DNA from 2 places in the Pseudoalteromonas sp. GW168-MNA-CIBAN-0100 genome. Region 1 is predicted to be linked to the other one. Evidence: predicted binding sites of a transcription regulator. Region 1 holds the regulator's gene; the other holds the start of a gene.
The links. Region 1 encodes sigma-54, which starts transcription at its own class of promoters, with help from an activator protein. Its sites were predicted from a motif close to GTTGGCACGNNNNTNGNNT; they were not measured.
Positions count from the first base shown of each region.

Region 2: flgJ (flagellar assembly peptidoglycan hydrolase FlgJ) is a predicted target of sigma-54. The motif match lies at 5,179-5,197, and genes of this name have one in related genera.

Region 1 is NZ_JBEOOL010000005.1:11,122-27,416, forward strand. Features, by position in the region: gene AAEY62_RS03930 (bifunctional diguanylate cyclase/phosphodiesterase) at 1-134, shown strand, start outside; gene AAEY62_RS03935 (YgiQ family radical SAM protein) at 265-2,442, shown strand; gene AAEY62_RS03940 (protein disulfide oxidoreductase) at 2,900-3,451, opposite strand; gene mgtE (magnesium transporter) at 3,508-4,866, opposite strand; gene AAEY62_RS03950 (HPr family phosphocarrier protein) at 4,997-5,269, opposite strand; gene rapZ (RNase adapter RapZ) at 5,312-6,157, opposite strand; gene ptsN (PTS IIA-like nitrogen regulatory protein PtsN) at 6,176-6,628, opposite strand; gene hpf (ribosome hibernation promoting factor) at 6,633-6,920, opposite strand; gene AAEY62_RS03970 (RNA polymerase factor sigma-54) at 6,946-8,445, opposite strand; gene lptB (LPS export ABC transporter ATP-binding protein) at 8,515-9,240, opposite strand; gene lptA (lipopolysaccharide transport periplasmic protein LptA) at 9,237-9,782, opposite strand; gene lptC (LPS export ABC transporter periplasmic protein LptC) at 9,772-10,326, opposite strand; gene kdsC (3-deoxy-manno-octulosonate-8-phosphatase KdsC) at 10,323-10,874, opposite strand; gene AAEY62_RS03995 (KpsF/GutQ family sugar-phosphate isomerase) at 10,875-11,846, opposite strand; gene AAEY62_RS04000 (calcium/sodium antiporter) at 11,850-12,818, opposite strand; gene AAEY62_RS04005 (ATP-binding cassette domain-containing protein) at 13,074-13,889, shown strand; gene mlaE (lipid asymmetry maintenance ABC transporter permease subunit MlaE) at 13,889-14,668, shown strand; gene mlaD (outer membrane lipid asymmetry maintenance protein MlaD) at 14,682-15,230, shown strand; gene AAEY62_RS04020 (MlaC/ttg2D family ABC transporter substrate-binding protein) at 15,236-15,916, shown strand; gene AAEY62_RS04025 (STAS domain-containing protein) at 15,909-16,202, shown strand; gene AAEY62_RS04030 (BolA family protein) at 16,208-16,295, shown strand, end outside.
Region 2 is NZ_JBEOOL010000016.1:13,525-29,819, reverse strand. Features, by position in the region: gene AAEY62_RS11255 (flagellin) at 1-601, opposite strand, end outside; gene flgL (flagellar hook-associated protein FlgL) at 865-2,118, opposite strand; gene flgK (flagellar hook-associated protein FlgK) at 2,121-4,124, opposite strand; gene flgJ (flagellar assembly peptidoglycan hydrolase FlgJ) at 4,126-5,142, opposite strand; gene AAEY62_RS11235 (flagellar basal body P-ring protein FlgI) at 5,313-6,407, opposite strand; gene flgH (flagellar basal body L-ring protein FlgH) at 6,419-7,102, opposite strand; gene flgG (flagellar basal-body rod protein FlgG) at 7,119-7,907, opposite strand; gene AAEY62_RS11220 (flagellar basal body rod protein FlgF) at 7,929-8,672, opposite strand; gene flgE (flagellar hook protein FlgE) at 8,830-10,200, opposite strand; gene AAEY62_RS11210 (flagellar hook assembly protein FlgD) at 10,260-10,940, opposite strand; gene flgC (flagellar basal body rod protein FlgC) at 10,954-11,385, opposite strand; gene flgB (flagellar basal body rod protein FlgB) at 11,391-11,798, opposite strand; gene AAEY62_RS11195 (CheR family methyltransferase) at 11,944-12,774, opposite strand; gene AAEY62_RS11190 (chemotaxis protein CheV) at 12,795-13,727, opposite strand; gene flgA (flagellar basal body P-ring formation chaperone FlgA) at 13,868-14,575, shown strand; gene flgM (flagellar biosynthesis anti-sigma factor FlgM) at 14,652-14,972, shown strand; gene flgN (flagellar protein FlgN) at 14,965-15,396, shown strand; partial or broken gene AAEY62_RS11170 (beta strand repeat-containing protein) at 15,540-16,295, opposite strand, start outside.

The sequences.
Region 1 (16,295 bases):
CAATTGCTGAAGGGGTCGAAACACAAGAGCAAGCCCAGTTCTTAAAAAATTTAGGATGCGATGAAGTACAAGGTTTTATGTATGCTAAACCCATGCCTGAAAATGAATTAATAGAATTTATAAATAAACGCTAAAAAGATTAACTTATTATTTAAGCTAATGAACGATTTAGAATTTAAGGCGCGATATGCTTTGACTACTTTGTATATATAAACAATTTAGTAGGGTATAATTCGCGCCTTTTGTTATTCTACGGCCACAATTATGAGCACACTCAAAGCTAAGCGCGCCTTATTTTCATACCCTAAATACTGGGCTGAATGTTATGGCACCGCGCCATTTTTACCAACTACACGTGAAGAAATGGATGCACTTGGCTGGGATAGCTGCGACATAATAATAATTAGTGGCGACGCGTACGTCGATCATCCTAGTTTTGGTATGGCGGTAATTGGCCGTGTACTTGAAGCGCAAGGCTTTAGAGTAGGTATTATTGCCCAGCCAGCATGGGACTCTAAAGATGCATTTATGGAACTAGGCAGACCGAATTTATTTTTTGGTGTAACAGCTGGCAACATGGATTCGATGATCAATCGCTATACAGCTGAAAAGCGTATGCGCTACGATGATGCTTACACGCCAGATAACGTAGGTGGTAAACGTCCAGATCGCGCCGTAATGATTTACTCGCAAAAATGCCGTGAAGCATACAAAGGTATCCCAATTGTTATTGGCGGTATTGAAGCGAGTCTTCGTCGTATAGCTCATTATGATTACTGGCAAGAAAAAGTACGTCGTAGTATTTTGTTTGATGCAAAAGCTGATATTTTAATTTACGGTAACGCAGAGCGTCCGTTAGTTGAAGTTGCACACCGTATTGCCGCAGGCGAAACAATGGATACTATTCAAGATATTCGCGGCACGGCTGTTATCAGAAAAGAACCTTTACCAGGTTGGCGTGGAAGTGACTCCACCTCTATAGATAAAATTGGTAAAATCGACCCTATTCCAAATCCATACGGCGCTGATGATGTTGGCTGTAGTAAATCTGAATTTAAACAAGCGGGTATAGACTTAAAGGCAGAAGCTGCAAAACCGATTATGGTTCAGCCTGCGCGACCTAAGCCATGGGAAAAAACTTACGTTAAGTTACCTGCTTATGAGCAAGTAAGTGTTAACAAACCTTTATACGCCCACGCTTCGCGTATTCTACATCAAGAAACAAATCCTGGTTGTGCAAGAGCACTGTTTCAGCGACACGGCGATCGTTCTATTTGGGTAAACCCGCCAGCATACCCATTAGAAACACATGAGATGGATGCTGTGTTTGGTTTACCGTATCAGCGTATTCCTCACCCAAGTTACGGCGACTCTAAAATTCCTGCTTACGACATGATAAAAACGTCAGTTAATATTATGCGCGGTTGTTTTGGTGGTTGTTCGTTTTGCTCAATTACGGAGCATGAAGGGCGTATTATTCAAAGCCGTTCGCAAGAATCAATTATTGAAGAAATTGAACAGATTAGAGATAAGGTACCCGGTTTTACTGGTGTTATCTCTGATTTAGGTGGCCCAACGGCAAATATGTATAAACTGCGTTGTACTAGCAAAAAGGCAGAAAGTACCTGTAGACGTTTATCATGTGTGTATCCTGAAATTTGTAAGCATATGGATACAGATCATACGCCAACAATAGACTTATACAAAAAAGCACGTGAAGTTAAGGGTATCAAAAAGGTATTGATTGCTTCTGGTGTTCGTTACGACTTAGCTGTACGCGACCCGCGTTACGTTAAAGAATTAGTAACGCATCATGTAGGTGGCTACTTAAAAATAGCGCCAGAGCATACAGAAGATGGTCCATTATCAAAAATGATGAAACCAGGTATGGGGGCGTACGATCAATTTAAAGAATTATTTGATAAGTACTCTAAAGAAGCCGGTAAAAAGCAGTATTTAATTCCTTACTTTATATCTGCTCACCCAGGGACAAAAGATGAAGACATGGTAAACATGGCGTTATGGCTTAAATCGAATGACTTTAAGCTTGATCAGGTACAAAATTTTTACCCGTCACCTATGGCTAATGCGACGACTATTTACCACACAGAAATGAACTCTTTACGTAATATAAAAAACAATACAGAAGTTGTTCCAGTACCTAAAGGTGCTCGTCAACGTAGATTACATAAAGCTATTTTACGCTACCATGATGCAGCAGGTTGGCCGATGATACGTGAAGCACTGCGTAAAATGGGTAAAGCTAATTTAATTGGTAAAGGGCCTAACTGTTTAGTGCCTGAAGAAGGGCGTGATGAAAAAGCAGGTAAAGGTGGCAGTAAAGGCGGACGTCCGGCACTAACGCGACATACCGGTTTTAGCCAATTTAAAAAGGCAAACACTAAACCAAAAGTAGGCGGTAATCGTCAAAGTACACGTTAGTGATTCAATCTATTAATAACTAGGGCGTGTTGATCTTTGGTGGGTGAATTTGCAGCAGTATGTTTGGTTTTTAGGCAAGGCGGAGCCTATGTAGTGTGGTTATTCCCCATGAATAGGCGATAACGCAGCATAAATACCAAACATGCGCTGCCCTTTGGGTTCTTTCTAGGGACGATTAACTCTTTGTTGCTCGGTTTTTACTTAGCCCACTAGGTTACAAACCTCGCGCCGCGATTTAATCGCCCCTAGATTGAACAAATTTCAATCCACAAAGATCAACACGCCCTAGTAGATTAGTTTAATTACGCTAAGGGTTTTTAAGCCCTTTTCATGCGTAAATTAAGTAAACCTTGCTCTTTATTATCTATATTATTGTAGGTGATAAAGAGCGAGCTTTTAGAAACCCCTCTTGAGATAGCACGTATTTAGTGTCTATATACTTGCAGTTAGTTTTTTCTTAAAACGTTGATGATAACCACAAACGTAATTTAAGTGACCATAACGGCTGAATGCCTGTTAGCCCTTGCGTCATTTTATTATCTTTTAAGATTATATAAGATGGCGTGACTTGCCCTTGCCAATCGGCAAATATCTCACCGTGTTGATCGTTGACAGTGATAAAACTGTAGCCATGATCATTTAGATACTCATGTATTTTTTGATCCGAACCTGATTTTATTGCGATGCTCACTACAGGGTAGTTATTCTCGTTCGCGAGTTTGTTTATGGCAGGGGAGGTAATACTACAAATAGGGCACCAAGTTCCCCAAAAATAGACAAGTGTTGGTTTATCTTGGCTCATTGCTGCTAAATCAATGTTTTGCCCTTTATAATCTATTAATTGTAATTGAGGATTTGCTGGCATAACAGGTTGTCGCCACCAATTTACAGCGTTATAAATTACGAAAAATATGAGACCATATATCAACACACTTTTTAATATTGATAGGCCTTTTTGTTTTGGCGTTTTTTTAGGTGTGTCTTTTTTATTTTTGGTATCCGTTGTCATAGTTGCAGCTTTACCCTAAGTGTTTTTTACTTTAGTTATTTGCAAAAGTTTCTAATTTAAACCAGCAACCAAGTAGCAGTACCTAAAAAGGCGAATATACCCACAATATCTGTCACCGTGGTTAGCACCACACTCCCTGCAAGTGCTGGGTCTATATTCATTCTTTTAAGAATAATAGGGATACTCGCACCAGCAACACCTGCCACCACTAAGTTCATAAACATAGCGAAGGCGAGTACGCCACCAAGCATAAAGTCCCACTGCCATAGGGCAATAACACCTGCAATTAACAACGACCACAAAACACCGTTTAACGCGCCAATAGCAAGCTCTTTCATCATCAAGAAACGTTGGTTTGTTTGATTTATATGACCTACCGCAATACCACGAATAACAAGCGTTAATGATTGGCTACCTGCAACACCGCCCATAGAAGGGACAATACCGTTAAGTACAGCTAAAATAGGTAAAACATCTAAAGTGCCTTCAAAAAAGCTAGCTACAAAAGCAGCTGCAAGTGCAGTTAGTAAGTTGACACCTAACCAAACTGAGCGTTTTTTAGAGCTTTTTAGTACTGGCGCAAAGGTATCTTCTTCATCATCAAGGCCGGCTAAGCCCAATAAACTATGCTCAGCATCTTCGCGGATTACGTCAACGATGTCATCGATAGTGACACGACCAAGGAGCTGATCGTTATCATCAACTACGGGGGCCGATATCCAATTATGACGTTCAAATAATTGCGCGACTTCACTTTCATCCATAGAGATTGGAATGGATTCACAATCTTCATCCATTAAATCGCGAACAATTTTTTCTGGCGGGTTAGTTAATAATGTACTTAGCGATAAAGCGCCTATAAAGCAGTTATGCTTATCAACAACGTACAAGTCATCGGTACCTTCTGGCAACTCACCGCGTAGCCTAATATACCTAAGTACAACATCGAGCGTAACGTCAGGGCGAATGGTCACCGTATCGGTGTTCATTAGCGCGCCAGCAGAACGCTCTTGATACGAAAGTGCTTGTGTTGCACGTTCACGGTCTTGAATGTCCATCGCGCTAACAACGTCTTTATAAACGGTGTCTGGCAGACTACGTAATACTTCACCTAAGTCATCGTGGCCCATATCTTCTGTTGCGGCTGCAATGTGCTTAGGTTCCATTTGGGCAATAATGCCTAAACGAACATCTTCTGATAGTTCTTCAAGAACATCGCCTTGCACATCAGGATCAACCAACTGCCAAAGGAGTCGGCGAATTTTATGCGGTGATGATTCTAATAATAATGCGGTATCACAAGGAGCTGTTTTTGCGAGCATGCGCCTAACTTGAACAAATTGACCACTATTGAGTGACTTAGTCACCTGTTTTAGTTGCTGTAGTGGGTAATCTTGTTCAAAAGCTTCAGGCATTGGCGTCCTTTATAAATTTTTATATTATTTTATGGGGAGAGGTGAGTTAACTGGCGTCACTAACCGTATTTATTTTATATATCTGTTTTAGTTGGGGCATTAGTAATGCGAGCATTATTTTTATAACTGTTTATTCTTGTTCATTAAAACGTTGTGCTATTAATTCTCCAACAGCATGTAAAGCTTGCTCAGAATCGGGGCCTTTGCATACAACTTTTACTTCTTTGCCTTGGCTACTTTCAAGTAACATTAGTGCAAGTACGCTATCGCCTGCAGCTTCTTTGTCATCTTGAAATAATGTAATTGTCGCATCAAACTGCACAGCCAATTGGGCAAGCACGGTGGCTGCTCTGGCATGCAATCCTAATTTGTTTTTTATTAAAAAAGTGTCTTCACAATGCATAACTTACTCTACCTAAGCTGAACAGGTGATTATTCAGCTATATTATTTTTCTTGTTCGCGATGGCGAATTTTCACATTGGGATGTGTCATTGCAAAACTTTCACCGATAGTTTGCGCTAAATATACAGAGCGATGTTGTCCGCCTGTACACCCAATGGCAATGGTTAAATAACTGCGGTTATTTCGCTCTAAGTGCGGTAACCACGTTTGTACAAATGTTTGAATTTGCCATGTGAATTTTTGCACTATACTGTGATTGGCCAAATAATCTTTAACGGGTTGATCTAACCCATTTAAAGGTTTTAATTCAGGTTCCCAATGTGGATTTGGTAAAAAGCGTGCATCAAATACGTAATCTGCTTCTTTTGGTATGCCGTGTTTAAAACCAAACGATTCAAAAGTGACAATCAGTTGTTTATCTTTTTTACCTAAAATCTTTTCACGAATAGATTCAGCGAGTTGATGAACACTCAAATCAGTCGTGTCTATCATAAAGTCGGCGCGGGTGATTAATACATCAAGTAATTCTTTTTCTTTTTTGATGGCTAAATCAAGAGGCAACGAGTCAATTGATAGTGGGTGTAATCTACGAGTTTCAGAAAAACGTTTTATCAATGTTTGATCGTCGCTATCTAAATAAAATAACGTAGGGTTTGCAAAGCCTGGCAAGTATTCAAGAATATCGTTAAATTCATCTTGTTGTTTAGGGATGTTCCGTACATCAATGCTAACAGCAATTTTATCGTAGCTATCAGACACACTGCGAACTAATGAAGGAAGCAAGTTAACTGGAATATTATCTACGCAATAATAACCTAAATCTTCTACAATGCGTAAAGCAACCGACTTTCCAGAACCAGAACGGCCGCTTATGATAATTAACTCCATTTAACACCCTTTATAAAACTATGATTGATTGACAATAACTTGGTAAAGCTCAGTATCTGATTTTGCACTGCGTAACTGTTTACAAAAATCTTTGTTGTTTAGTTTATCAGCAATGGTTGCTAGAGTCTTTAAGTGCTGCTGGTTATCGCCATCTGGTACGATGAGTGCGACGAAAATATCAACAGGGCGATTATCGATTGCATCAAAATTTATTGGAGTTTCGCTAACGAGTACTAAAGCCAAAGGCTCTTCTGCACCGCTCATTCTTCCATGAGGAATGGCAATGCCACGCCCTATACCTGTACTACCCAATTTTTCTCTGCTCATTAAAGCATTAAGAATATCTTGTTGCGGTAAATACGGAAGTTTGTCGTGAGCAAGTTCGCTAATGAACTCTAAAATTCTTTTTTTGCTATTAAAAAGGACCGCAGCTTTGCTGCAGTCCTGGCATATAAGTGAGCTTAATTTCATCATATTAGTGTCGAGCAAGCTTCTCTTTGTGTTTAATTACTTGTCGATCGAGCTTGTCGATCAACGAGTCAATGGCGGCATACATATCTTGATGTTCTGTAGAGGCAAATAACTCAGCACCGCTTACGTGTATGGTGGCTTCTGCTTTTTGATTTAATTTTTCTACATCGAGAATGACATGAACATTATTAATATGATCAGAGTGTCTTTCTAGCTTCGCAAATTTGGTATTAATATAGTCTCTTAGTGAATCGGTTAATTCTACGTGACGACCAGTTAAGTTTAGTTGCATAAGCATTACCCTCTTTTTTTGCGTCTTAAATCAAACTTTTACGTTGATTTGACGGTGGAATAGCCAGAGATTCGCGGTATTTTGCGATTGTACGTCTCGCTACTTTAATTCCTTGCTCAGCCAATATATCCGCTATTTTGCTATCACTCAATGGTTTTGCTGAGTTTTCTGCTGCGATTAATTTTCGGATAAGCGCACGGATTGCTGTAGATGAACATTCACCACCGTTTTCGGTGCTTACATGGCTTGAGAAAAAGTATTTAAGCTCAAATATACCACGGGGTGTGTGCATATACTTTTGGGTTGTTACGCGCGAAATTGTTGATTCGTGCATTTCTACCATTTCAGCAACATCATTTAAAACCATTGGTTTCATGGCTTCAGGACCGTGTTCAAAAAAGCCTTGTTGTTGCTTAACAATACAATTTGTTACTTTTAATAGCGTGTCGTTTCTACTTTCTAAGCTTTTAATAAACCATTTAGCTTCTTGTAAATGCGAGCGAATAAACTGGCTGTCACCACTGGATTTTACAGTGCGAGACATTGCCGCGTATTGGCTATTAACACGAATTTTAGGCATGCTGTCTGGGTTTAACTCAACAACCCAGCGGCCTTTAATTTTTTTAACTGACACATCAGGAATAACATACTCAGATTCTTCTCTTACAATAGTATCTGCAGGTTTAGGGCTTAGAGTATGTATTAATGTCATTACTTCCTTAAGCTCTTCTTCTTTGAGCTTAGTTTTCTTCATTAATGTACGATAGTCACGAGCAGCTAATAAATCAATATGCTCGGTTAAAATCATTTTTGTTTCATTAATGTAAGGTGTTTCTTTATCAAACTGGTTAAGCTGAATACACAAACACTCTTGTAAACTACGTGCAGCAATACCAACAGGATCAAACAGTTGGATGCGTTTTAATACAGCTTCAATTTCATCAAGTTCGACTTCGTTATCATCTTCGTTTTCTTGATTAAAGCTTTCTAAAATCTCTTCGCAGCTTAGTGTTAAAATACCTGAATCATCGACGGCTTCTACAATCGCAATAGCAATAGCTTCGTCTGTAGGGCTAAATGGCGTTAGTTGTAACTGCCACATTAAATACTCATGGAGCGTTTCAGTAGAGGCGCCTTGGTATATTGATTCGTCTTCAGGCATCGGACCCGATGATGCTGCTGGGGCGGCACTCATGTACTCATCCCAACTAACATCCATAGCCATGTCGTCACTTAGCGTGTCTTTTGCAAGTGCTTCACCACTATCTTGTTCGTATTCACTTGGAGCATCATCGGCAGATGCGCTAACAGTTATGTCATCTGTATCTGCTTTTTGCTCGTTTTTACCTGCAGCGTCTTCTGAATAGTCTGCTTCTTCAACCTCTAATAGCGGGTTGCTGTCGAGAGCTTCTTGTATTTCTTGCTGGAGATCCAATGTACTGAGTTGCAACAAACGAATAGCTTGTTGCAGCTGTGGAGTCATTGTAAGTTGCTGGCCCATGCGCAGCTGTAGTGATTGCCTCATGTATCTCTAACAATCCTTTTATGTTGTTATAATTAATACTAGCAGATGCTTAAAGACATGGCGTAAATGTTACAGCCTAAATTGCTCGCCTAAGTAAACATCGCGTACTGTTTTATCATTTAATACGTGTTCTGGAGTACCTGATGCAATCAGCTCCCCATGAGAAACAATGTAGGCTTTTTCACAAACATCAAGGGTTTCTCTTACGTTATGATCGGTAATTAATACACCAATCCCACGATTTTTAAGATGTTCTATTATTTTCTTTATATCTAATACCGAAATCGGGTCAACACCTGCAAATGGTTCATCCAGTAATATAAATTTAGGATCTGCTGCCAGGGCACGTGCTATTTCAACACGACGACGTTCGCCTCCTGACAATGCCATACCTTGGCTATCACGAATGTGTTGTATGCTAAATTCATCTAATAATTTATCGAGAGTGTCTTCTCTAGCTTGTTTATTTAACTCTTTGCGCGTTTCTAAAATGGCCATTAAGTTTTGATAAACAGTCAGCTTTCTGAATATTGAAGACTCTTGCGGTAAGTAGCCAATGCCTAATCTAGCACGACTATGCATAGGTAAAAGAGTAATATCGTTATCGTCTATCGATATTTTACCTTTGTCGCTAGGTACAAGTCCTACTATCATATAAAACGTGGTGGTTTTACCTGCGCCGTTAGGGCCAAGTAAGCCAACAATACTGCCAGCTTTGACTTCAAGGCCGACGTTTTTTACAACTTCACGGCCTTTATAGCTCTTTGCTAATAGCTCTGCTTTTAATGTGCTCATGGTTGACCTTTGTCGCTTTTTTTACTTTTTTTAGTCTCGATTGGCACTAAAATTGTGTGAACGCGGTCAGTTGAGTTTTCATCTTTTTCGGCACTGATTAGCTGCTGCTCTATATCGTAGGTAATGCTTTTAGCATTTATTTTTTGTCCCGCTTGCGATACTTGTGCATTACCAACAAGCGTTAAAAAACGCTTAGATACATCATAACGTACTTCGTCAGCACTGGCGCTCATAGTCGTGCCATCTGATTGCTTTTCTTCAAAGTGCGCAGGGCTACCTGTAGCAATTAATAATTGTTTATTATCACCAAGTTCATCGCGTTTATGTACTTCTAAGCGGTCGGCTGTGATACGGCGGTTACCGTGAATAATTTCAACGTTTTTCTCAAAAATTCCGACATTAGCTTTTAATTGACCTTCTTGCTTATCGGCGCTTATTGAAATTTGATTTGCAGTCGGTTGCGTGTTTTGCTCTGCAGCACTACTATTAAATGCTAGTATAAGTGTAGGAATAATAAGTGATTTTAATATTTTATTGGTCATAATATATGGTTCGCGTATGGTTAATTAGTTTTATCACTTCGGTTTTTAAGTCGGCTTCTAGGCCTTTACCAGTGATTTTTAAATTGGGTCCAGTGATGATAACGGGTTGCTCCGAACGCATTGTTAATAGCTTTATATCTACCTGAATATTATCAGCATTGATTTTGTCTATCATGGCGTTATCGGTTAAGTTTTTGGCAACCACATTGCCTTCTAAAATTAATTGTTTGTCTTCGTATAATGTTGCTTCGTCTGCATTTATTTGCCACTTTTGCTTTTCGTTATATAAAGTAAAAATAGGTTTTTCAAAAAACGTAAAACCTAATTGTTGATATAGCTCCATTTTAGCCGCAGTGACTTTGTGGCTAATTTTACCTTGTTCGTCATAGGCTGTTTGTTTGAGTTCTATGGCTATGTAATCAGGCTTGGCAATAACTTCAGGCTCAGTCTGAGGCACAATATTTGTTTGTGTAAAATAAGGGTACCAAAGCCAAACCATACAGCTAATGAATAAAACGCTTAATATTATGCGCGCTGCATTCATGAACTAGTGCCTTGTGTAGTCAACGCTTTACCATTTTCAAGCATAAGTAAGTCTGTGAGCTCTCTTACTGCACCAAAGCCGCCAGGCATTTGCGTTACATAGTGTGATAAACGTTTAATAAGTGGATGGGCATCATTTACTGCAACAGCAAAGCCGACTAATTCCATAACGGGCATGTCAGGACCATCATCACCGATATAAGCAATTTGTTCATCGCTAAGGTTGAGTTTGTCCTTTAATTCTTGATAGGCAATGAGCTTATTTTCTTGGCCTTGATAAATATGCTGTACGGTTAAGCTGCTCATACGTTGTTGCACTATTTGTGAATGACGACCAGTAATTACAGCCACTTCAAAGCCACTGTTTATAAGCGCTTTAATGCCAAAACCATCTTTTGTATTAAATGCTTTTAGCTCTTCACCTTGATTACCAAGATAAATACGGCCATCAGAAAATACACCATCAATATCGCATATAAGTAGTTTTACTTTTTTAGCGCGTGCTTTTGCATCATCGCTCAGCGGTTGATAGAGTTCTTCAAATTGCATTTATAATACTCCTGCTTTTAATAGGTCTTGCATGTTTAATGCGCCAATAGGTTGGTTTTCCTCATTGACGACGATTAAGCCATTTATACGTTTGTTTTCCATAATATTAAGCGCTTCAGCAGCCAAAATATCTTGCGTAGCCGTAGTGCATGACTTAGTCATAACAACATCTATTTGTGTTGTATGAATATCAATTCTTTGTTCTAAAATACGACGCAAATCGCCATCGGTAAATAATCCCACGAGTTGCTGATTTTCACCAACAATGGCTGTCATGCCTAAACCTTTAGCAGACATTTCAATAAGGGCGTCTTTAACTGTTTGTGAAACGCTAATAATAGGTGTATTTGCGCCGCTGTGCATAACATCTTTTAAAGTAAGTAATAAGCGCTTGCCTAAACTACCACCTGGGTGAGATAGCGCGAAGTCATCAGCTGTAAAGCCGCGAGCTTCTAATAATGCAACCGCCATGGCATCGCCCATCGCAAGCGTTGCAGTGGTACTTGATGTAGGAGCTAGACCCAATGAACAGGCTTCTTTTTCTACTTTAATACACACATGTACATTAGCAAGGGTCGCCATGGTTGATTGCGTATTGCCAGTCATCGATATCATTTTGGCACCAAGTCGTTTTAAAACCGGAATTATATTTAAAACTTCGCTGGTCTCCCCTGAATTAGAAATAAGCATAACCACGTCATTTTTAGTGATCATACCTAAATCACCATGACTTGCTTCACCAGGGTGAACAAAAAATGCTGGACTGCCAGTGCTTGCAAGGGTTGCCGCTATTTTATTGCCAATATGACCTGACTTACCCATACCAATGACAATAATACGGCCTTCGCAGTCGTACATTAATTGGCACGCGTTATGAAAATTTTCATCTACATATTGTGCAATATCACTAAGTGCTTGGCGCTCAACATCTAAAACGCGAAGGCCTTGTTCAATAAAATTTAGCGTTGCCATAATTTATCCTACTTGACTAAAAATATACCCTTGGTAACCCAAAAATGCTATTAGCAATAAGCCGCCTTCTACTCTATTGATACGTTGGGTGCCTCTAAAGTTCAATGACATAATAATAAGAGCAAGTGTTGCACCAATCATAATTAATACGTCTCGGCTTACTAATGATGGGTCAATGGCAGAAGGGTTGATAATACCGGCAAGTGGTAATACCGCTAGAATATTAAATATGTTTGAGCCGACAATATTACCTAGTGCTAAATCATCTTCATTTTTAAGTACACCTGCAACCGAAGCGGCAAGTTCAGGCAAACTAGTACCGATGGCAATAATTGTTAAGCCAATGACTAAATCGCTTAGGCCAAAATATTTAGCAATATCGACAGCTGAACCTATTAAAAAGTGTGAACTAACAGGTAGGAGTATCATGCCGACAACTAACCAAAATACCGCTTTTTTTGTAGGTACATCGTTTGGTACATCGTCGCAGGCTTCTGACACAAATGGATCATCTTGGTTTTTTGCACGCATAGATACAATAATTAACCCACCGATGAATACGATAAAGCCAACCAAAAGTGCAACACCTTCATTAAATGAAAAGTAGTTATCTGAGAACACATACCAAGTAACTAAAGATACGAGCATCACTAATGGCATTTCACGTTTTAATGTACTTGATGAAACTGAAAGAGGGCGAAATAAAGCAGTGATGCCTAACACAAGTAAAATGTTTGTAATGTTAGAGCCAACAGCATTGCCAACGGCTGTGTCGGTTTTGTTAGCCAGAGCGGCAGAGGCTGAAACCATCATTTCGGGCGCTGAAGAGCCCATAGCTACCACGGTTAAACCAACAATAAGTGTAGGTACACCAAAGTTTTTAGCAAGAGCCGCAGCGCCATAAACAAACCTGTCTGCACTCCAAACAAGAGCTGCAAAACCAAGAATTAAAATAACAAACGAGGTAACCATTGTGTTAAGCCAGTTATACAAAATACGGATGGCGCGAATAGTAACAAAAGCCAAGATGAAAGTATAAATAAAAGAGTAAGGTCAACTACGTAACAATGCTGCTTTTAAACAGCTAATTTAAAAATTTAAGCCGGGGTTAAGCTGTTTTGAGCGAGTCTTATAATCCTTTTCATGGGTGTATTACAAAATCTTACGAATTGTTTTTTCCATCTTTGACAAAAAAGCTTTAAAATAGGTGCACTAGTGAACATTTTTATGGAGAGCGACTTGTCGCAATCAATAGTAGAAGTCAAGGATGTTAGCTTTTCGAGAGGCAATAGAATCATATATAAAAATATGAGTTTTAGCGTTCCTAAAGGTAAAATTACTGCGATCATGGGGCCAAGCGGAATTGGCAAAACCACTATGTTGCGTTTAATTGGTGGTCAGCTTAAACCAGATTCAGGTGATATTTTATTTGAAGGTGGCAGCATTCCTAAAATGTCTCGTAAAGAGTTATACGAAGCACGTACTAAAATGAGTATGCTTTTTCAAAGTGGTGCGTTGTTTACTGATATGTCGGTATTTGACAATATCGCATTTCCTATAAGAGAGCACACAAAGCTAAGCGAAGACCTTATCCGATTAGTTGTGTTAATGAAGCTGCAAGCAGTAGGGCTACGTGGCGCTAAAGATTTAATGCCCTCTGAGTTGTCCGGCGGTATGGCAAGGCGTGCTGCACTTGCGCGCGCTATAGCACTTGATCCTGAGCTAATCATGTACGATGAGCCATTTGCAGGACAAGATCCTATTTCGATGGGCGTATTGGTTAAGCTAATTAAGTCGCTTAATGAGGTATTGGGTTTATCGTCTTTAATCGTGACGCACGATGTGACGGAGGTAATGAGTATTGCCGAGCACGTTATAATTATCGCCGATCAAGGGGTAATTGGTTGTGGTACTCCTGATGAAATGCGTAATCATGAATCCCCTTTAGTTCAACAGTTTTTAAAAGGCTTGTCGGATGGTCCAGTACCATTTCATTTTCCGGCTCAAGCTTATGCAGACGAACTACTTGGAGAAAAAGCATAATGCTGGATTTATTTCAAAAGCTAGGGCATAAAACGCTAGGACGCTTTGCGGCTCTTGGCCGTTCGGCTTTTATGCTGTTTAGTGCATTAGTGCATGTTCCTAATTTTAAAAAAGGCACACCGTTACTTGTTCGCCAGCTTTATATGGTGGGTTCGCAATCGTTACTCATTATTATGGTGTCGGGTTTGTTTATCGGCATGGTATTGGCTTTACAAGGTTACACCGTATTAGTTGGTTATGGCGCTGAGGATAGCTTAGGGCCGTTAGTGGCACTGAGTTTATTGCGAGAACTGGGCCCGGTTGTTACTGCATTACTATTTGCAGGACGCGCAGGTAGCGCATTGACTGCTGAAATTGGCTTAATGAAAGCAACAGAGCAACTCTCATCACTTGAGATGATGGCAATCGATCCGCTAAAACGTATTATTGCACCACGCTTTTGGGCGGGTTTTATAAGCATGCCATTGCTTGCATTGATATTTTCAGCCGTAGCAATCATAGGCGCTCATTTAGTAGGTGTAGATTGGCTGGGGGTTGATACAGGTAGTTTTTGGTCAATCATGCAATCACAAGTGTCGTTTCAGCAAGACATACTAAACGGTATTATTAAGAGTTTTGTATTTGCCATAGTGGTGACCTGGATTGCGCTTTATAAAGGATATGACTGTGTGCCGACCTCAGAAGGGATCAGCAAAGCAACCACCGAAACGGTTGTTCATTCGTCATTAGCAGTTTTAGGTTTTGACTTTATTTTGACAGCGGTAATGTTTACCAGCTAATAGGGTATAGATAATGAATTCACGGAAATTAGAAATTTTAGTTGGTTTTTTTGTAGCACTTGGCATTTTAGCTTTTGCGATGCTTGCACTTAAAGTTGCCAATTCAGGTATTAGTGGCTCTGGCGAAACATATACGCTTAATGCCAAGTTTGAAAACATCGGCTCGTTAAAAGCGCGTGCGCCGGTAAAAGTAGGTGGTGTTGTAATTGGTCGTGTTGAATCAATTTATGTTCACCCACAAGAGTTTTTACCAGTCGTTAATATGACTATTGATGCACAGTACTTATGTCGTTTTTCAGACACGAGTTCAATCTCTATTTTAACGTCGGGTATTTTAGGTGAGCAGTACTTAGGTATTCACCCTGTAATTTCTCCAGATTCTGCTAAGCAACGTTGTTTAGGCGAAACAGTGACTGAAAACAAGCAAGACGAAGCAATTGACGACTTATTTGGCATAGAAAGCAAAGCACTAGGTGATGGCGATTCAATCACTGATACTAAGTCTGCTATTGTACTTGAAGAATTAATCGGGCAGTTTTTATTCAACCAAGGTAGTGAGTAATTATTATGTTGAAAAAGTTTTTAGCTATTGTAGCAATTGGCACAATGACGCTAACTCAAAGCGTAAGTGCAGCAGATGTGAAATTAATCGATCCAAATAAAATGGTACGCCAAGTTGCCGATAATACATTTGCACGTATTAAAAAAGATCAGCCATTAATTGTTAAAAATCAAGAGCATCTTCGCGTAATCGTTGAAGAAGAATTAATGCCTTATATCGACTACAAATATGCAGCACTTCGCGTACTAGGTAGTGAAGTATCTAAAGTACGTGCAATTACCGACGAAGCTGAAAAAGCCAAAGCAATTAAAGAAATTCAACGCTTTATTGGTGTGTTTAGAGAGTATTTAGTGGCTACTTATGCAGGTGTATTCACTCAATATACAAACCAGAAAGTTGAGTTTGGTGCAGAACAAGCATTTAAAGGCAAAGATGTCGTTGTTGTTAAGACTAAAATTATTGAAGATGGTAAACCTGATATCAGAATCGATTTTAAAGTACGCGAAGACCGTGACGGTGAATGGCGCGCGTACGATATGATTGCTGAAGGTATTAGTTTACTAGATGCAAAACAAAGTGAGCTACAAGGTATTTTGCGTCAGCAAGGTATTGATAATGTAAGTAACCTTTTAGAGCAAAAGAGTCAGCTACCAGTTCAGTTTAGAGGCAGTAACTCGAATGACTAAATTGGCAATAAGCCAAGTTGATGGACAACATTTTCGAGTAAACGGTGAGCTTACTCGAAATTCAATTGGCGATGAACAGCTTCTGAACAACAAGCTATTAACCAAGCATAAAATCATCTATTTCGACCTAAGTGGTGTATCTAGGGTTGACACAGCGGGCTTAGCTTGGTTAATTCACTCTTTTGCAGAATTAAAGCAGCAAGGCATTCGCCTTGAATTGCAAAACCTACCTGAGCAATTGCAAAATTTAATGCAATTGGGTCAGGTTACAACCCTATTTGAGTGAGAGTTATGGAAACTAGCCAAGTCGAAACATTATTACGCGAAGAACTTCAATTAGCTGAAGTACATGTAAAAGCCAATGGTAGTCATTATGAAG
Region 2 (16,295 bases), on a different contig from region 1:
TTACAGCTGGGCTTAATGTAGTTACTCCATTATTACCAGTACCAGTAACAGCAGCACCTAAACCGGTCCCTGCTAGAGTTAATTGATTTGTTCCTATATCAGTGGATGCAATACTACTTAAGCTCATTGAAATAGTCTCATTTGCATTAGCACCAACTTGAAAGCTTTTAGTCCCAAACGAGCCATCTAATAGCTTTTGAGAACCAAATGATGTTGTATCTGAGATACGAGTTAACTCGGTTTGTAAAGCGCTTACCTCTTTCTGCAACGCTTCTCTATCAGAATCTGAATTAGAACCATTCGCAGATTGCAATGCCAGTTCTCGCATACGTTGTAATATATCAGTCGAAGCTTGCATTGCACCTTCAGCCGTTTGCGCCATTGAAATACCATCATTAGCATTTCTCTGAGCAACTGCTAGTCCATTTACCTGTGAGGTTAAGCGGTTTGAAATTTGTAGGCCGGCGGCATCATCTTTTGCGCTATTAATACGCATACCTGATGACAAACGCTCCATCGAAGTTGCTAAGCCTTCGCCAGATTTAGTTAAGTTACGTTGTGCGTTTAGTGACGACACATTAGTATTTACTGTTAATGCCATTTTACCATCTCCTAGGTTTAAACAGAGTGTGGTTCAACACGATTTAACAGGAACCACTGTTCGATAATTTCTTACAATAAGAAAAGCATTTACTGTGCCAACTTTAATTTGTTTTTAAGTGGTTGTTATTAAATGAAAATATATAATTTGTTGAATTGTAAATAAAGAGTGAAGTTGTTTAGAAGGAAGTGACATTTTTTTGCCGCAAAGTATTGCCGCTTTAAAGTGGGTAAAGCGGCAAGGTATTTCTGCTTATAACTTGCTTATAAGTAATCGAATAATGAAAGGTTAGTTAAACGGCCAAAAGTAGCTTGCGATGCTTGCAGTGCAGTTTCTTGTTTGGTTAGTTCGCTAATAGCTTCTGCCATATCAACTTCAACTAAGTTAGAGCGATTACTTTTATTTTGAATATCGAGCGCTAAGTTTGAATCGCTTACTCTTTCAAGTGCATTCATACGCCCACCTAAACTTGCTTGGGTAAATACTACTTGCTCACTCGCGTTTTGTAATTGCACTAAGCCATCAGCAAGTACTTGCTGAAAGCCTTCACCTTCAAGTGTGCCATCGTTAAGGCCGGTAATAAGTGTCTGTAGTGTATTAAGTACGTTTTCTTTGCCCGGTTTTTCAAGGCTAAAATCGAGTTGACCAGGTGCTGTGCCTTCAAATTCAATCGTCATACCAGCGTATTCAATTGTATCATCGTTAACTTCGCCAGTTACTGCGGGGGTTAGTGCTGCGCCGTCTCGGTATATTTCGTAGGTTTGTGGGTCTGTTGCTGTAGCACCTGAGCTTACTAATACACTATATGTATTTGCAGTTGCTAGAGCTGTAGGGTCTGCGTTGTAATTTGCTTGATGAAACTTATCAAACTCAGCTTGGCCGTCAACATATACACTTGCCGCTGTAATAGAGCCTGAAACACTTGCCGTGTTAGATTCTACATTTAATCGCGCGTTAGTTTTTTCAAACGTATCAAAGCCGTTATCACTCGCTTTAATTGATACACCTTCAGCTATAGTTATCTGGTGCTGGCCCTGGTCGCCATTATAGGTGTACTCACCCGCTGCAGAATCAAACTGATACGGCTGCGTGCTGTCTTGGTATCCTGAAAATATGAATTTTCCGTCTTCTGATCGGGTGTTCATTAAATTAGCTAACGTTTGTTGAATGCCACTAAGCTCTGATGCAATCGATTTTAAATCGTCTTTGGTGTAAACACCATTACCAGCCTGAATAGTGAGCTCTTGCGCTTGTTGTATATTACTATTTATGCTTTGTAATACGCTTTCTTCAGTTTCTAGCCTGCCGGTAAGCTGGTCGATATTTTTAGTGTATTGCTCATTCGTTTGTATTTTATTTGAATACAGCATAGCTTGCGAAATAGCAGCTGGCGCTTCTGAGGTGGTTAAATACTTTTCACCTGTTGTTACTCGCTCTTGAGCATTTGCAACACCTTGTTGGTTGTCGAGTATTTTATTTATGTTGTTTTGGTACATTAAATTATTTGATAAACGCATAATTACCTCGCCGCATTTAATAAGGTGTCAAAAATTTCTTGAGCTGCTGCTAAAACTTGTGCTGATGCTGAATATGATTGCTGAAAACGCAGTAAATTTGCAGCCTCTTCATCAAGGTTCACACCCGATAACGACTCGTACCATGCCTCAGATTGCTGTGCTAGAGCATCAAATGCAGCCCCACTTGTGATTGCTTGGCCAGTTATAACACCTATATCACTCACTAATCCTGAATAAGCTTGGTTGAACGTTTTATGGTTGTCGGCCGTTGCTGTTGTTTCTACATTTAAACGGACTAACTCACCATTTTGTAAATCAGCTAATTTTAAACCATTACGGTTATCATCAAAGCCGCCTTCGTTAAACTCAAGTGTAAAAGTGTCGCCTGTTGCTGGTGTACCTTCTATATCAAAATCGAATCCGTAGGTATCAAATGGAGCACCCGCTTGCGATAACATGCCTTTTGCAGGAGGCGTAATAGTAAAAGTATTCGTTCCGCTATTATCTGTAATTTGATATTCGTTAGCATTACCTGTTTTAACAAGCGTTATTTCGCCATTCGTTAAGCTTGGTGTTGAAGTAAATCCACCGGAGGTAACACTTGTTACTTCTCCCGCTGAAATAGTAGCGGTGCCTATATTATTTAAATCGTTAGCAGTACGGATTGGCGATGCTAGTGCTAAATCTTCTGCGCGCCCTGTTGCAAGTGTAATACTTGAAGCAGCATCTGAATTAAGCTTTATTTGAAATTGATCGCCTTCAACACCTGCCCCAGATACATTTACTTGAAGACCAAATGATTCTCCGGTAGTAATAGTCGATGAATCAATAACACCTGTCGATATATCAGCAAGTGAAGGCTGCCCTAACGGATCGCCTTTGTTATCTATAGGCTGAATACTTACTTCATTAGCATTAGCTGTATAAGTAATAATAAAGTCACTGGCAGGAAGTTCACTGCCCTTACCTGGCTCTACCGTTGCAGTCATACCGGCAGTACCTGTGTTAGCTTGATACGCATAAGCGCCAACGGTAGGAATATTAAAAATATTACCCCCTAGCTGACCTGTTGCATCCATACCCAATTTGTTTTGTTCGTTAAATGCATCAGCTATCGCTAAGCCCATTTGACCAATTTGGTTTTGCGCAGGGACTAATATGTCATCTCTAAAAGCAAGTAAGCCGCCAATTTTGCCTTTAAGCTTACTTACATCAACTTCAAGCGGCACAGCTTTGCCACCATTAACGTCAAGCGTGAATTCTTTAAAATTAGGATCGGGGTCGCCTGTCATCGAAAATAAGTTAAATGCACCATTTTGCATAACAACCGCTTCACCTGTGCCCATAAAAACGAGTTTTTCGCCATTTGGACCATCAAGCGTTTCTATGTCTATTAGCTCTGATAAGTCGCGTATTGCTTTATCGCGTTCGTTATAGGTAGAGCTTGCATCTGCGGCATTATTAGTACCATTAACTGCTGCAATATTTTGATTTAGCGTACTAATACTTTGAATGAGTGAGTTTGCTTCATCTGAAAATATTTCGAGCTGCTCGTTCACTACACTTTTTTGATCAAGCACGATGCCTGAAAGCCTATCCATTTGATCAATTAAGCTTTGCGCATCTGTCATTACTAATGAGCGGGCAACGGTAGATGACGGTTGATTTAGCGCTTCTTGCACGTTATTAAATAAAGAGTTAATACCAGTTGATAGATTATTCGACTCTTCAGAAAAAATAGTATCAACTCTATTTGCCTCAGTAATAAACTGATCGAAAAACGATTTATTAGAGGTGTCACGATTTAGCTGTGACTGAGCAAACTCGTTGAGTAATCTATATGTTTCACCTCGCCCCACTTGGTTATCAACCATAGTGGTAAATTCAGTACGCTCACGTACGTAACCTACGGTATTAACATTGGCGATATTTTTACTTGTCGTTTGCAGTAGCTCCGAGCTTGCTCTAACCCCAGAACTGGCAATGTTTAATAAATTAAACGACATGTTACTCTACTCCTTGGCGGATCACGTTTGCCGCAATGTCTTTTAACTGACTGCTATTGAGCACTTTTTTTATTTTGCTGGCATAATTTGGATCGGTTGCATAACCTGCTTTTTGTAATGAATCTAAAAAGTCGTTTGGTTTTGCTGTATTTTGTAATGCTTCTTTGTAGCGTGGGTTTTGCGTTAAAAAATCAACGAAGTCGTTCACGCTATCTTTAATTGAATCGTAGGCTCTAAAGCTGGCTTGTTTTTTAACGGGTGTGCCTTGTTCAAACTCAAGCGTTACTTTGCTTGCTTTATCGCCTTCCCAGCTTTTATCTGACTTAATATTAAATAAGTTATTTGAGCTGCCACCGTCACTTTTATTAATAATGTGTTTACCCCAACCGGTTTCAAGTGCCGCTTGAGCAACCATTACCGCTGGGTTTAAACCAATTTTTTGCGCTGCAGTTTTAGCGTGTTCCCACACTGAACTTACAAACTCTTCTGCATTTTTAAATGTTGGGCTATCGGTTTTAGACTCTGCAGTATTAACCTTAGGCTCAGCAATATCGGCTTTAGTACTCTTAACGATAAGATCGGATTGCTTATTTTTTTGCTCATGAGGAAGAGCGGATCCGACTTGCGTATCGCTAAAAATATCGTTGGTTGTTCTAAGTACAGAGCCTGGCATAAAGTTTTTAGACTCAGGCGATAACTGCTGAACAATTAAATCGGCAAGGCCTAACGAGCCATTTGATGAAAGCTCTGTTGAAAGTTGCTGATCGTGCATTTCTTCAAAAAACTTTACGCCACTTGAATTAAATGGACTGTCTTTATCTTCAAATGCTTCGTTAGCTTTGCGCATTCCTTTGAGCAACATTTGCGTAAAAATAGCTTCAAATTGTGCGGCCGCTTTTTTGAGCGCAGCTTTGGAAGCATCAGTTGATGCATCGCCACTCGTTAAGGCTTCTTTACGAAGTGAATCTAAGTTGCCTAAATCAAAAAAGTTTTGTTTATCGAGGTGATTAGTTTCCATCGGCTTTTTGACACAAAATGAATAATGCAGTTAAAAATGCAAAAATTGAGCCACTACCGATAAAACAAGGAAGATAAAAATAATAAACTTAAGTTGCTGTAAATAAAAGAGCTCTAGATCTTTGTTTAATAGATATAGAGCTTTGAGTGACACGTTACTTGCTTGAGTTTTTAAATAACGATCAACTGACCATTAATTGCGCCCGCTTCTTTTAACGCTTCTAAAATAGCCATTAAGTCACCAGGCGCTGCGCCTACTTCGTTAATTGCGCGAACTAAATCGTCAAGACTTACCCCTGGGTTAAATACAAAAGCACGAGAGTCGTCTTGGTTCACATCAATAATGCTTTGCTGTGTGACAACTGTATCACCGTTTGCTAGCGGATTTGGCTGCACTACATTTTGCTGCTCAGCAATGGTGACTGTTAAACCGCCATGGGTCACTGCAGCAGGCTGTAGGGTTACATTTTTACCAATAACAATAGTACCTGTACGCGAGTTAACTATAATTTTAGCGGCCATGTCAGCTGGCTTAAATTCTAAGTTTTCGAGTGTTGATAAGTACGATACACGCTGGGATGCATCGCGTGGTGCTATGACACGAATAGAAACAGAATCAATTGCCTGCGCACTATTTGGGCCAACTAAGTCATTAATTGTTTTTTCTAGGCGTTTTGCCGTTGTAAAGTCTGGGCGGTTTAAGTTGAAGGTAATGTAATCGCCTTGCATAAACGGGCTTTCTACGGTGCGTTCAACTGTTGCGCCATTGGGAATTCGTCCAACTGTAGGAGTATTAATTACGACTCTACTTCCATCAAGGCCCTCTACGCCTAGGCCTCCCACAATTAAACTACCTTGTGCAATTGCATACACGTTACCGTCTACACCCTTTAAAAAAGTTTGTAGTAAAGTACCACCACGTAAACTGCCTGCACTACCAATGGAAGAAACCGTAATATCTATTGTTTGCCCGGGCTTTCTAAATGCGGGTAATTCTGCATGCACAGCAACAGCGGCAACATTTTTAATTTTAGGACTTTGAGTTGAAGGTAGCGTAATACCAAAGCTGTTCAACATGCCTCTAAAACTTTGTTGTGTATATGAGTTTTGCTCGCCAGTGCCTGGTAAACCAACCACTAAGCCATAACCAACTAATTGGTTAGAGCGTACGCCTTCAACCATAGACACATCTTTTATGCGCTCAGCACTGGCAGTAAACTGCCAACCTAATAACACAACTAAACATAAAGCTTTAAGGCTATTCATGTTGTTACCCTCTAAAATGGAAACAGCGAACTGCTAAAGAAACGTGTAAGCCAACCAGGACTTTGCGCTTCTTGCGTTTGCCCTTTACCTGAGTATTGAATACGTGCATTAGCAATACGATTTGATTCAACCGTATTATCGGCGCTTACGTCTTGAGGGCGTACTAGCCCTTCTAAACGAATAAACTCTTCGCCGGTATTAAGCGTTAGCCATTTTTCGCCGCGTATAACTAAATTACCGTTAGGTAAAACGCGCATTACATTAACCGAAATATCGCCCACTAAGCTGTTTGATTGGTTTGATTTTGAATCGCCTGTAAACGACGAATCACTGCCAATACCAAACTGAATACTATCGCCACCTATATTTACAGGTAGACCACCTAATCCAATAACGGGGTCTAAGCTTGCGTCGGTTTCTTTGTCTGTTTCTGTTTTAGCGGCTTTTGTTGCTTGAGTAGACTCTTGCAATTTAACCGTAATTATATCGCCAGTACGTAGCGCTTTTTTATCAGAATATAAGTCGTTTGATGTATGAGTATTAAACAATGAACCTGTGGCTACCAGCGGCTCTAAAATAGGCTCGGGGTACATAGGTGCGTAGTAAGGGTCGTCCTGCACTACTTCACTATTTTGCGTAGACATACAGCCACTTAAAAATAATGTGCCCGCTGTAAATAAAATAATATTACGCATAATTCCCCCTACTCTATTAAAGCTGTTGATTGATATAACTCATCATTTCGTCAACGGCCGAAATTACTTTTGAGTTCATTTCGTAAATACGCTGAGTTTCTATTAGATTTACTAGCTCTTCAGTTACATTTACGTTTGAAGTTTCGAGTGAGCCTTGAATAATGCTACCTAACCCTTCAACACCCGGGTTACCTTGTACCGGCGCACCACTTACAGCGGTTTCGGTATAAAGATTTTGACCGATTGGCTCAAGACCCGACGGATTAATAAAGTCACTAATAGTCAGCTGACCAATGACCACGTTATCGGCTTGACCTGCAACACGCACAGATACTTCGCCGTCTTGCGAAACCGTAATTGATTGCGCATCATCAGGTACATTCATTTCTGGCTGAATAACATAACCAGCGCCCGATGTTACAATTCGGCCATCGCCATCAGTAGTAAACTGACCGTTGCGCGAGTAAGCAATATTGCCATCTGGTTGCAGTACTTCAAAAAAACCTTCACCAGAAATCATCCAATCTAGTGAGTTTTCGGTGGTCAACATGTTGCCTTGCGTAAACTCTTTTTGGTTAGCTACAACTTTAGCACCCGCACCTAGCATTAGGCCCGATGGCATTTCGGTATCTTGCGATGAACGACCACCTGGTTGATTAATATTTTGATAAAGTAAATCTTCAAATATAGCGCGGCTTTTTTTGTAACCTACAGTACTCGCATTCGCTAAGTTATTTGAGATAACCGATATATCGGTTTGTTGAGCGTCTAGCCCAGTTTTACTGATCCACAATGCTGGATTCATAATCGTGTCCTCATTTTAAAGTTAAACTATGCGTAATAACTGATCTTGACGCTCGTCAATTTCTTCAGCTGTTTTCATTAATTTCACTTGTAATTCAAATTGGCGCTGGTGGCTTATCATGTCGACCATTTCGTGAACAGGGTTCACATTTGACATTTCAAGCGAACCACTTAAAACTTTTACATTGGCAGAGGTATCTACTGTTACATTTGCTTTTGGTCTAAATAAACCATCGTTACCTTTTTCGAGCTGTGAGCTATTTGCTTCTACCACTCTAAGCGTGTCTATTTCTTCTAAAAAGTTAGCGGGGGCGCCTTGTGGTCGAACTTGAATAGCGCCATCTTGGCTAAACCCTATTTTTTCGACTGGGACGGGTAATATAACAGGTCCCCCTTCGCCAATAACTTGACGACCGTGGCTGGTTACGAGCATGCCTTGAGCTGTAACGTTTAACGTACCCACTTTTGTGTAAGCTTCATTACCGGAGGCATCTTGCACAGCAAGCCATGCGTTATCGCTCATCGCAATATCTAAGTCTCGCCCGGTTTGAACAATGCCACCCGATACCATGTTTGAACCCGGACGCTCTTGCATTGAAAATACACGTGTAGGCAAACCTTCGCCAAACGCTTGCATAGAACGCGCCTGCGCAAAGTCAGCTTTAAAACCCGTTGTATTTGCATTTGCCAAATTATTGGCTTTTAAAGCAAGCCCTTGTAGGCTTTGCTTAGCGCCAGAGGCCGCAATGTAGACCATTTTGTCCATAGTATCGACTCACATAAAAAATCTCTGAACTTATAAATGCAAAATAGGTGCCAGATTAAATTTGACGCAACATTGAGAGGTATTTAGAAGGGCTTACAAAGAGGACTTATAAAAAAGGCTGCAAAAATGCAGCCTAATATATTTAATGAGGTTTAGCTTATCGAATCTGCAAAATACTTTGCTGAATAGTTGAGTTAACTTCAAGCGCACGTGAGTTTGCTTGGTAATTACGCTGTGCAGTAATTAAGTCTACTAGTTCATTAGTAAGGTTTGTATTTGATTGCTCAAGCGCTGATGAGTTAATTCCACCAAATGTACCCGAACCAGCTTCACCCGCTACAGGTTCACCTGAATCAATACTTTGCTTCCAGCTTGTATCACCCACTTGTGATAACCCTTGTGAATTTGGAAAACGTACCATAGCCACTTGGCCTAGGAATGTTGAGTCACCATTACTGTAAGAAGCGACAATTTTACCGTCTGTGCCAATATCAATTCCGGCTAAACGACCAACTGTTGAGCCATCTTGATCGAGTGCTTTTACTTCAAAACCACTTGAATACTGAGTTGGGATACGTCCTGCCGTGTTATTTTCATCGCGCCAGTTAAGCTCAATACCAGTACCTGGGAAAGTTGCACCATTGTCTAGTAATGTTGATAAACCAGCACCAGAACCCGCTGGTAGCAGTATTTCATCAAAAGTAGTTGTATTTGTATTTGCCACACCACCTGTTGTTGATGGTAAACCACTTGAGTTAAAACCTAGGGTAGTTAGTGGTGTATAAGGTGTCGTTGTTTGTTCTCCACCAGTTGTGCCATCAACTACTTTGCCATCGAGTGTTGCGTATACTTCCCAACTGTTATCTGTACCACCTGCTGCGGCATCATCTTCTTTAGCAAAAAAGTATTGTAAAATATGTGGTTCACCTAGTGAATCATATACCGTTGTTGACGTAGATGAGTTATAAGTACCACTAGAAGCAGGGTCAAAATCTAGACCTGTTGGATCCGCCGTTGCATCTAAGTTAAACGACAAAAATACATTTTCTGTTGCGCGAGGTGAACCAGACGAATCAGGGATTTGAATTGGATCAGTTGTGCTCAAACTTACCGACGTTGTATCACCTGTAGATGAATCAACTGGGAATGCTTGTAAAAAGTTACCTTTTGCGTCAACCATAAAGTTATCTTGGTTAAGCTTAAATGCACCTGCACGTGTATATGTTAAATCTTGCGAAGATAAATCGTCGGTCATCGCAAAATAACCTTCACCAGTGATTGCTAAATCAAGTGAGTTATTTGTAAATTGTAGTGAGCCTTGATGAAACTGCTGCGCAACCATGGTTGTTTGCACACCGTCACCATTTTTAGTCTTACCAGAGCTAAATACTGATGAAGCGTAAACATCGGCAAACTCAGCGCGTGACTCTTTAAAACCTGTGGTATTAACGTTTGCAATATTATTTGCCGTTACGTCTAAATCTTTTTGCGCGGCAGCAAGGCCGGTTAATGCAATATTGAAGCTCATAATTCACCTCTAACCTGTTAGTCTGTGGCCTGCTAGCAGGCGAAAAATACTAAAATTTATTACGCGATTTCTGCTACATCTGTCAGCCTAACCGCACCTTCTTTAGTGTTAATAATAATGCCACTTGAGCCATTAATATTAACGCTTTCAATGTTCTTGAATGTAGCAATGGGCAAGCTTGAAAATTCGCCGTCAGTACTTCCTTCGGCGGTTACTGAGTATTCACCTTCAGGTAAACGCTCACCGGCTTCATTTTTGCCATCCCACGCAAAACGTACTGCACCTGCTGATTGAGAACCCATATCAATAGTTCTTACTAGCTGACCTGATGCATCTGTCACTTTAATTTTTAAGTTATCAACGGCTTCTTCTGCCACTGCAGAGCCTCTGGCATCACCCGTTTCATTTAAATCCAGGGTGTTTGACTCAAGTAAAGCTTGCTTGCCAACAAGTGTTGATGCTTGCAATGCTGAATTTGATGTCATAGAAGACGCTAAGCTATCAAAATTTGAATTTAAATCGCTGATGCCTTGCGCCATTGTGAAACTAGTCATTTGAGCAATCATTTGATCGTTATCCGCAGGGTTACTGGGATCTTGAAACGATAATTGCTGAGTTAACAAAGAGAAAAAGTCTTCTTGTGTTAACGCATCACTCTCATTATCACTGGTCGCTACTTGCGATTCTTGCCAGCGTATAGAGTCTAAATAGGATGAAGATGTACTAATATCGTTACTCATAACCTACCCTCGGTTACCGCTGCCCTAGCAACAGTGTTTTACTTAGCATTTGCTTTGCTGCATCAGCAACTTGCACGTTTGTTTGGTAAGAACGAGAGGCAGAAATCATATTTGCCATCTCCTCTACAACATTGACGTTGGGTTTATAGATATAGCCATTTTCATCCGCACTTGGATGGTTTGGGTTATATTCAATTTGTAATGGTGCATTACTTTCAACAATGCCCAAAACTTTCACACCAACTGCGGAGCCCTGTTGGTTACTTACTGATGCTGAAGCCTTTGTTAGTTCAGCCGCAAATACAGGTTGGCGCGCTCGGTACGTTTTGTCTTGAGATGAACTAATGGTATTAGCATTAGAAATATTACTAGCTGTAGTATTTAAGCGAACGTTTTGTGCGCTCATACCCGAACCTGCAATATCGAAAACATTATATAAACTCATAATTTTTATCCTTGACTACCGAGAGCTTTATTCAGGCCTTTAAATTTGCCGCTTAAAAATTGCAAGCTGGCCTGATACTCCATAGCATTCTGTGTATACAAGTTTCGTTCCACTTGTATATCAACCGAGTTACCATCACCTGTATCTGATTGATTTGGCAAACGAAATGATTCTGAACTTCCCATACTATGAGTACCTCCACCAATGTGTTTATCATTAGTTCTTACCATAGTATTGCCGCTTTGCTGGGTTGACCTTGCCGCTTTTAATGCAGAGGCAAAATCAATATCTTTTGCTTTATAGCCAGGCGTATCAGCGTTAGCTATATTAGTTGCAATTAATTCAGCTCGCTGTGAACGGATCAACATGGCTTGCGGATGCACACCTAATGCTTTATCAAAACTGATAGCCATAACCTTCTCCAAAAAATTGACTTACCCATGAATAAAGCAAAAAATAAGCCATTAATATTAGGAAGTGTTATATTTTTATAAGACTATGTATCTAAATAGAAAAACGACGCTAGGTGCGTCGTTTTAGGGAAGGGAGTTAGCTTAATTACTTCTTTTGGTAAATAATACCAGGGTTGCACCTAACCATATCAAACTCAGTACTTAGGCCAGTTAGGGACTCTGACGCGCCTAAAAATAGGTAACCGTTTGGATTTAACGCTTGTGCAAACTGGTTAATAATTTTAGCTTTTATTTCAGGCGCAAAATAAATTAGTACATTTCGGCAAAAAATAATATCAAACTTGCCCATTAACGCGTAAGAATCAAGCAGATTTAAATGCCTAAAACTAACTTGTTTTTTTATTGTATCGTTTACTTGTGCCATACCGTTGCCGCTGTCTTTAAAAAACTTTTTACGACGCTCTGCAGATAACCCTCTGGCGAGTGCCAGCGCGTCATACTCTGCATTTTTACACATATCAAGCATGGTATTAGATATGTCGGTACCGATAATTTGTGCCCCCATACGAAGCACACCTGGTTGCTTAGCATTAAATTCAGCAACCGACATAGCTATTGAATAAGGTTCTTGGCCTGACGAACTGGCAGCAGACCAAATTTTTAAAGGTCTTCTTAAATCTTTAAATTCAGGGAAAAGCTTGTTTTGGAGTAACTCAAATGGGTATTGATCTCTAAACCACAAAGTTTCGTTGGTGGTCATTGCATCAACCACAGCGGCTCTTAATTGCCGCTCATGAGGCCCGAGAGTTTTACTAACCAATTCCGATAAAGATCCCACATTAAATCGAGTCATTAACGGAGCAAGTCGGCTTTTAACTAAATACTGTTTATTTTCACCTAAAACAATGCCGCATTGCTGCTCTAAAAACGAACGAAACTGGTCGTATTCACTTTGCTGCAAATCTTTATTATTCAAGTTAGTAGCACCTATTTTTGTTAATCACAATGAACCCACTTTTTAACCGCTGTTGCTAATTCATCTGGGTTAAATTTAGCAATAAAGTCATCTGCCCCTACTTTTTCAATCATCGCTTGGTTAAAAACACCACTCAAAGAGGTATGCAAAATAACATGCAAAGGTGCAAGTTTGGGATCTGCTTTTATTTCAGCTGTTAAGGTATAGCCGTCCATTTCTGGCATTTCAACGTCTGAGATAAGTAATGCTACTCGCTCTGTAATATCATTTTTACAATCAAGCTCTGCTATTTCTTTAAGCCTAATTAAAGCTTCCTTACCATTTTTAGCAAGCTCTGTTTGAACACCTAGCGGCTCTAAGGCCCGTTTAACTTGATTACGCGCAACAGCAGAGTCGTCTGCTATAAATACGATACGTTCACCTAAATCTTTTTGAATATCGCCGCTTTGTGCAACTTCAGCACTTACTTCTGTGTTTACTGGGCAAATTTCGTTGAGAATTTTTTCTACATCGAGAATTTCGACTAATTCATTTTCGATTTCGGTCACTGCTGTTAAATATGAATAACGTCCGGCACCTGATGGCGGTGGCATTATTTTTTCCCAATTCATATTTACAATACGTTCAACTCCGCCCACTAAAAACCCTTGCACAGAGCGATTGTATTCAGCAATGATTATGAAGCTGTCTTTAATGTTGTCGATTGGGCGCCCACCTACAGCCATTGATAAATCAATTACTGAAATGGTTTGACCACGAATATGTGCAACACCACGAATATACGGATTAGATTTTGGCATGCTTGTTAGTGGAGGGCATTGCAGCACTTCTCTCACTTTAAATACATTAATACCAAAACGCTGACGCCCTCTGAGCTTAAATAAAAGTAATTCTAGGCGGTTCTGCCCAACCAACTGTGTGCGTTGGTTTACTGAGTCTAAAATGCCTGCCATTCAAATCTCCTAAAGAAAACAAATAATACGGAACGATAATTGCTTTCTATTTATAAAGCTACATAACATCGCGGGTGCGTCTACTTTTTGACGCAAAATATTTATACCCTGTTTGAAACCATAAGCATAGTCGAAACATTATGAGTTTGTTAAAAAAAATCAGAAGATACAGTGTTTTTTATTTTGTTACTAGCTTGTGCTTTGTATTCCCTTTGCAAGCTAAAGTGTTTAGTAAAGATTTATTACAAGACATGGCCGTTGCTTATATAGCTAAGCAGATTGGTACATTGCAAAATACTAATACTCAATTAAGTGCACTGCCTTTAGATAGTCGCATTCCTGATCGTGTCTGTAATACTGAGCTTGAATTATCAACATCCGATGAGCCACCATTTAACCGCCAAGTAACCTTACAAGCCAAGTGCAATGATGCGCAAACGTGGGCTCAATACGTTCATGTAAGAGTTGTTGAAATGGCTCCAGTTGTTGTTGCTACTGCTAATTTAACCCGTGGTGAAGTAATAACTAAATCGCATTTAAGTATTGAAATGAAACCAACTCACTTTGTACGAATACAGTACTTAGATGACCCCACAATGCTAATAGGCAGCAGAAGTAAACGAAATATTAGAAGTGGTATGCCAGTATTACTAAACCAAATTTGTATGGTGTGTAAAGGTGACTCTGTTAATATTTACGCTAACCTTAGAGGCCTTAGAATTAAAACCACTGGTATTGCTTTAGAAGACGGTACTTTGGGCGAACAGATACAAATAAAAAACAAAAAATCAGGTAAAGTTTTAAATGCGCGAGTAGATGGTGTAGAGTCTGTTCAGGTGAATATTTAATTTAGATTTATACTAAAGTATCCTACGTATATGCCGATAACATGGCATAAGTTGGGTAATATACGGGTTTATTATTATGGTTAATCAAGTTAATGGCAGTAATCAACAAGCTAATGCGTTAACAAATGCAAAGCAACAACAAGTTGATTTAAAAAAAGATAACGCAAATACACAAGCGACGCAGACTCCTTCGCCTAAAGCAGCAAGTGACTCTGTAAGCTTGACGCCGCAAGCGCAGCAATTAAAAACGCTTCAAGATAAAGCACAGCAATCGTCTGGCTTTGATAGCGATAAAGTTGCTGAGCTTAAAAAAGCAATTACCGAAGGTAAATATCAAGTGGACAGTGAAAAGCTTGCTAAAAACTTAGCTGATTTTGAGTTTAACGTGTATGGCTGATCATAATAGTTTAATTAGCGTAAAACTAAACCAACAAGTAAGTTGTTTAGATTCTTTGCATACGCTATTAAACGACGAGCTTACTGCTATTGCTTCACGACGTGGTGCTGGTTTAAAAGAAATTACCCAACAAAAAATGTCTTTTTTAACTAAGCTAAGCACTCTAGATAAAGAGCTAAGTAAGCTAATTGCCAGTAACGATACACAAAATCCTGAAATCTCTGAGCTAATAAGCCAAGTTAAAACTCAACTTGCGCAATGCCAAAAACAAAATAATGTGAATGCTCATGCTGCCCGTCAAGCGCAACTTAGTGTTAAACAATTAAAAGAGATATTAATTGGCGCACCAACGTCAATGACCTACGACCAAGCCGGTAAGTCTGTAAATACCGAGAGTAAACTGGTTCGTAATTTAAAAGCGTAAGCCCAAAATTTCACATTAAAAAAGCCTTATTGATTTATCAATAAGGCTTTTTTAATGTCCTTTATGCTTAAATTTCGTTATAAATAATATCAATTTACTTAATAATGTAAGCCCCCTTAATAATTAAGAGGGCTTTATTGATATTAAATATCCGTTTGATTATTACTACTTTCAATTAAGTGTTTAATCATCTCTTCCGATTGATTTTGTACATCAACCGCAGGCGCTGCTGCATCAATGCTTCCCCCACTTTGAGCTGGAGTATAAGCAATTGCAGAGCCTTCTTCATCAAGTAGATTATTTAAAGCAACTAACTGCTCTGTTTCAGAGTCAATTATTACATCGTTTATGCTTAGTGGTTCTGCTTCACTAACTCCTACCACCTGTTCTGGCGTGCTTGCTATTGTTCCTACATTTGCTAAATTAATGGTTTCGGTGTTTAACACTTCATCACCTTGCGTATCACCCAATGCTGACTCTTCGCTAAATGACGCTGGCATAATGTCGCCAGCACCTGAGCCTGATTCAGAGGTGTAAATATTGCCGGACTGCTCTACCTCGTTACCCGTATTTTTAATCAAGTAGTTTCCGACTTCATCAACAGTAACAAAATAATATTGCTCCCCTCCACCAATGTTTAGGTTGGCTAAGTTTAAAAACCCTCCCCAATCTCCATTGCTATCTGAAGTAAAGCTGCTTGAAAGTTCTAATACATCTAAATCTAGACCGAGTAAGTCAATGCCTAATAACGAAGAGCCAATAATGTATACTTCAGTATCTGGCTCTGTTGTCCCTTCAACTGATGGGAGTACAATACCTAATATTCCTGAACTAAAATCAGTAACCTCAAAACCTATTGGCGTGGTATCAATAACCAATCCAGATATACTACCGCTTGA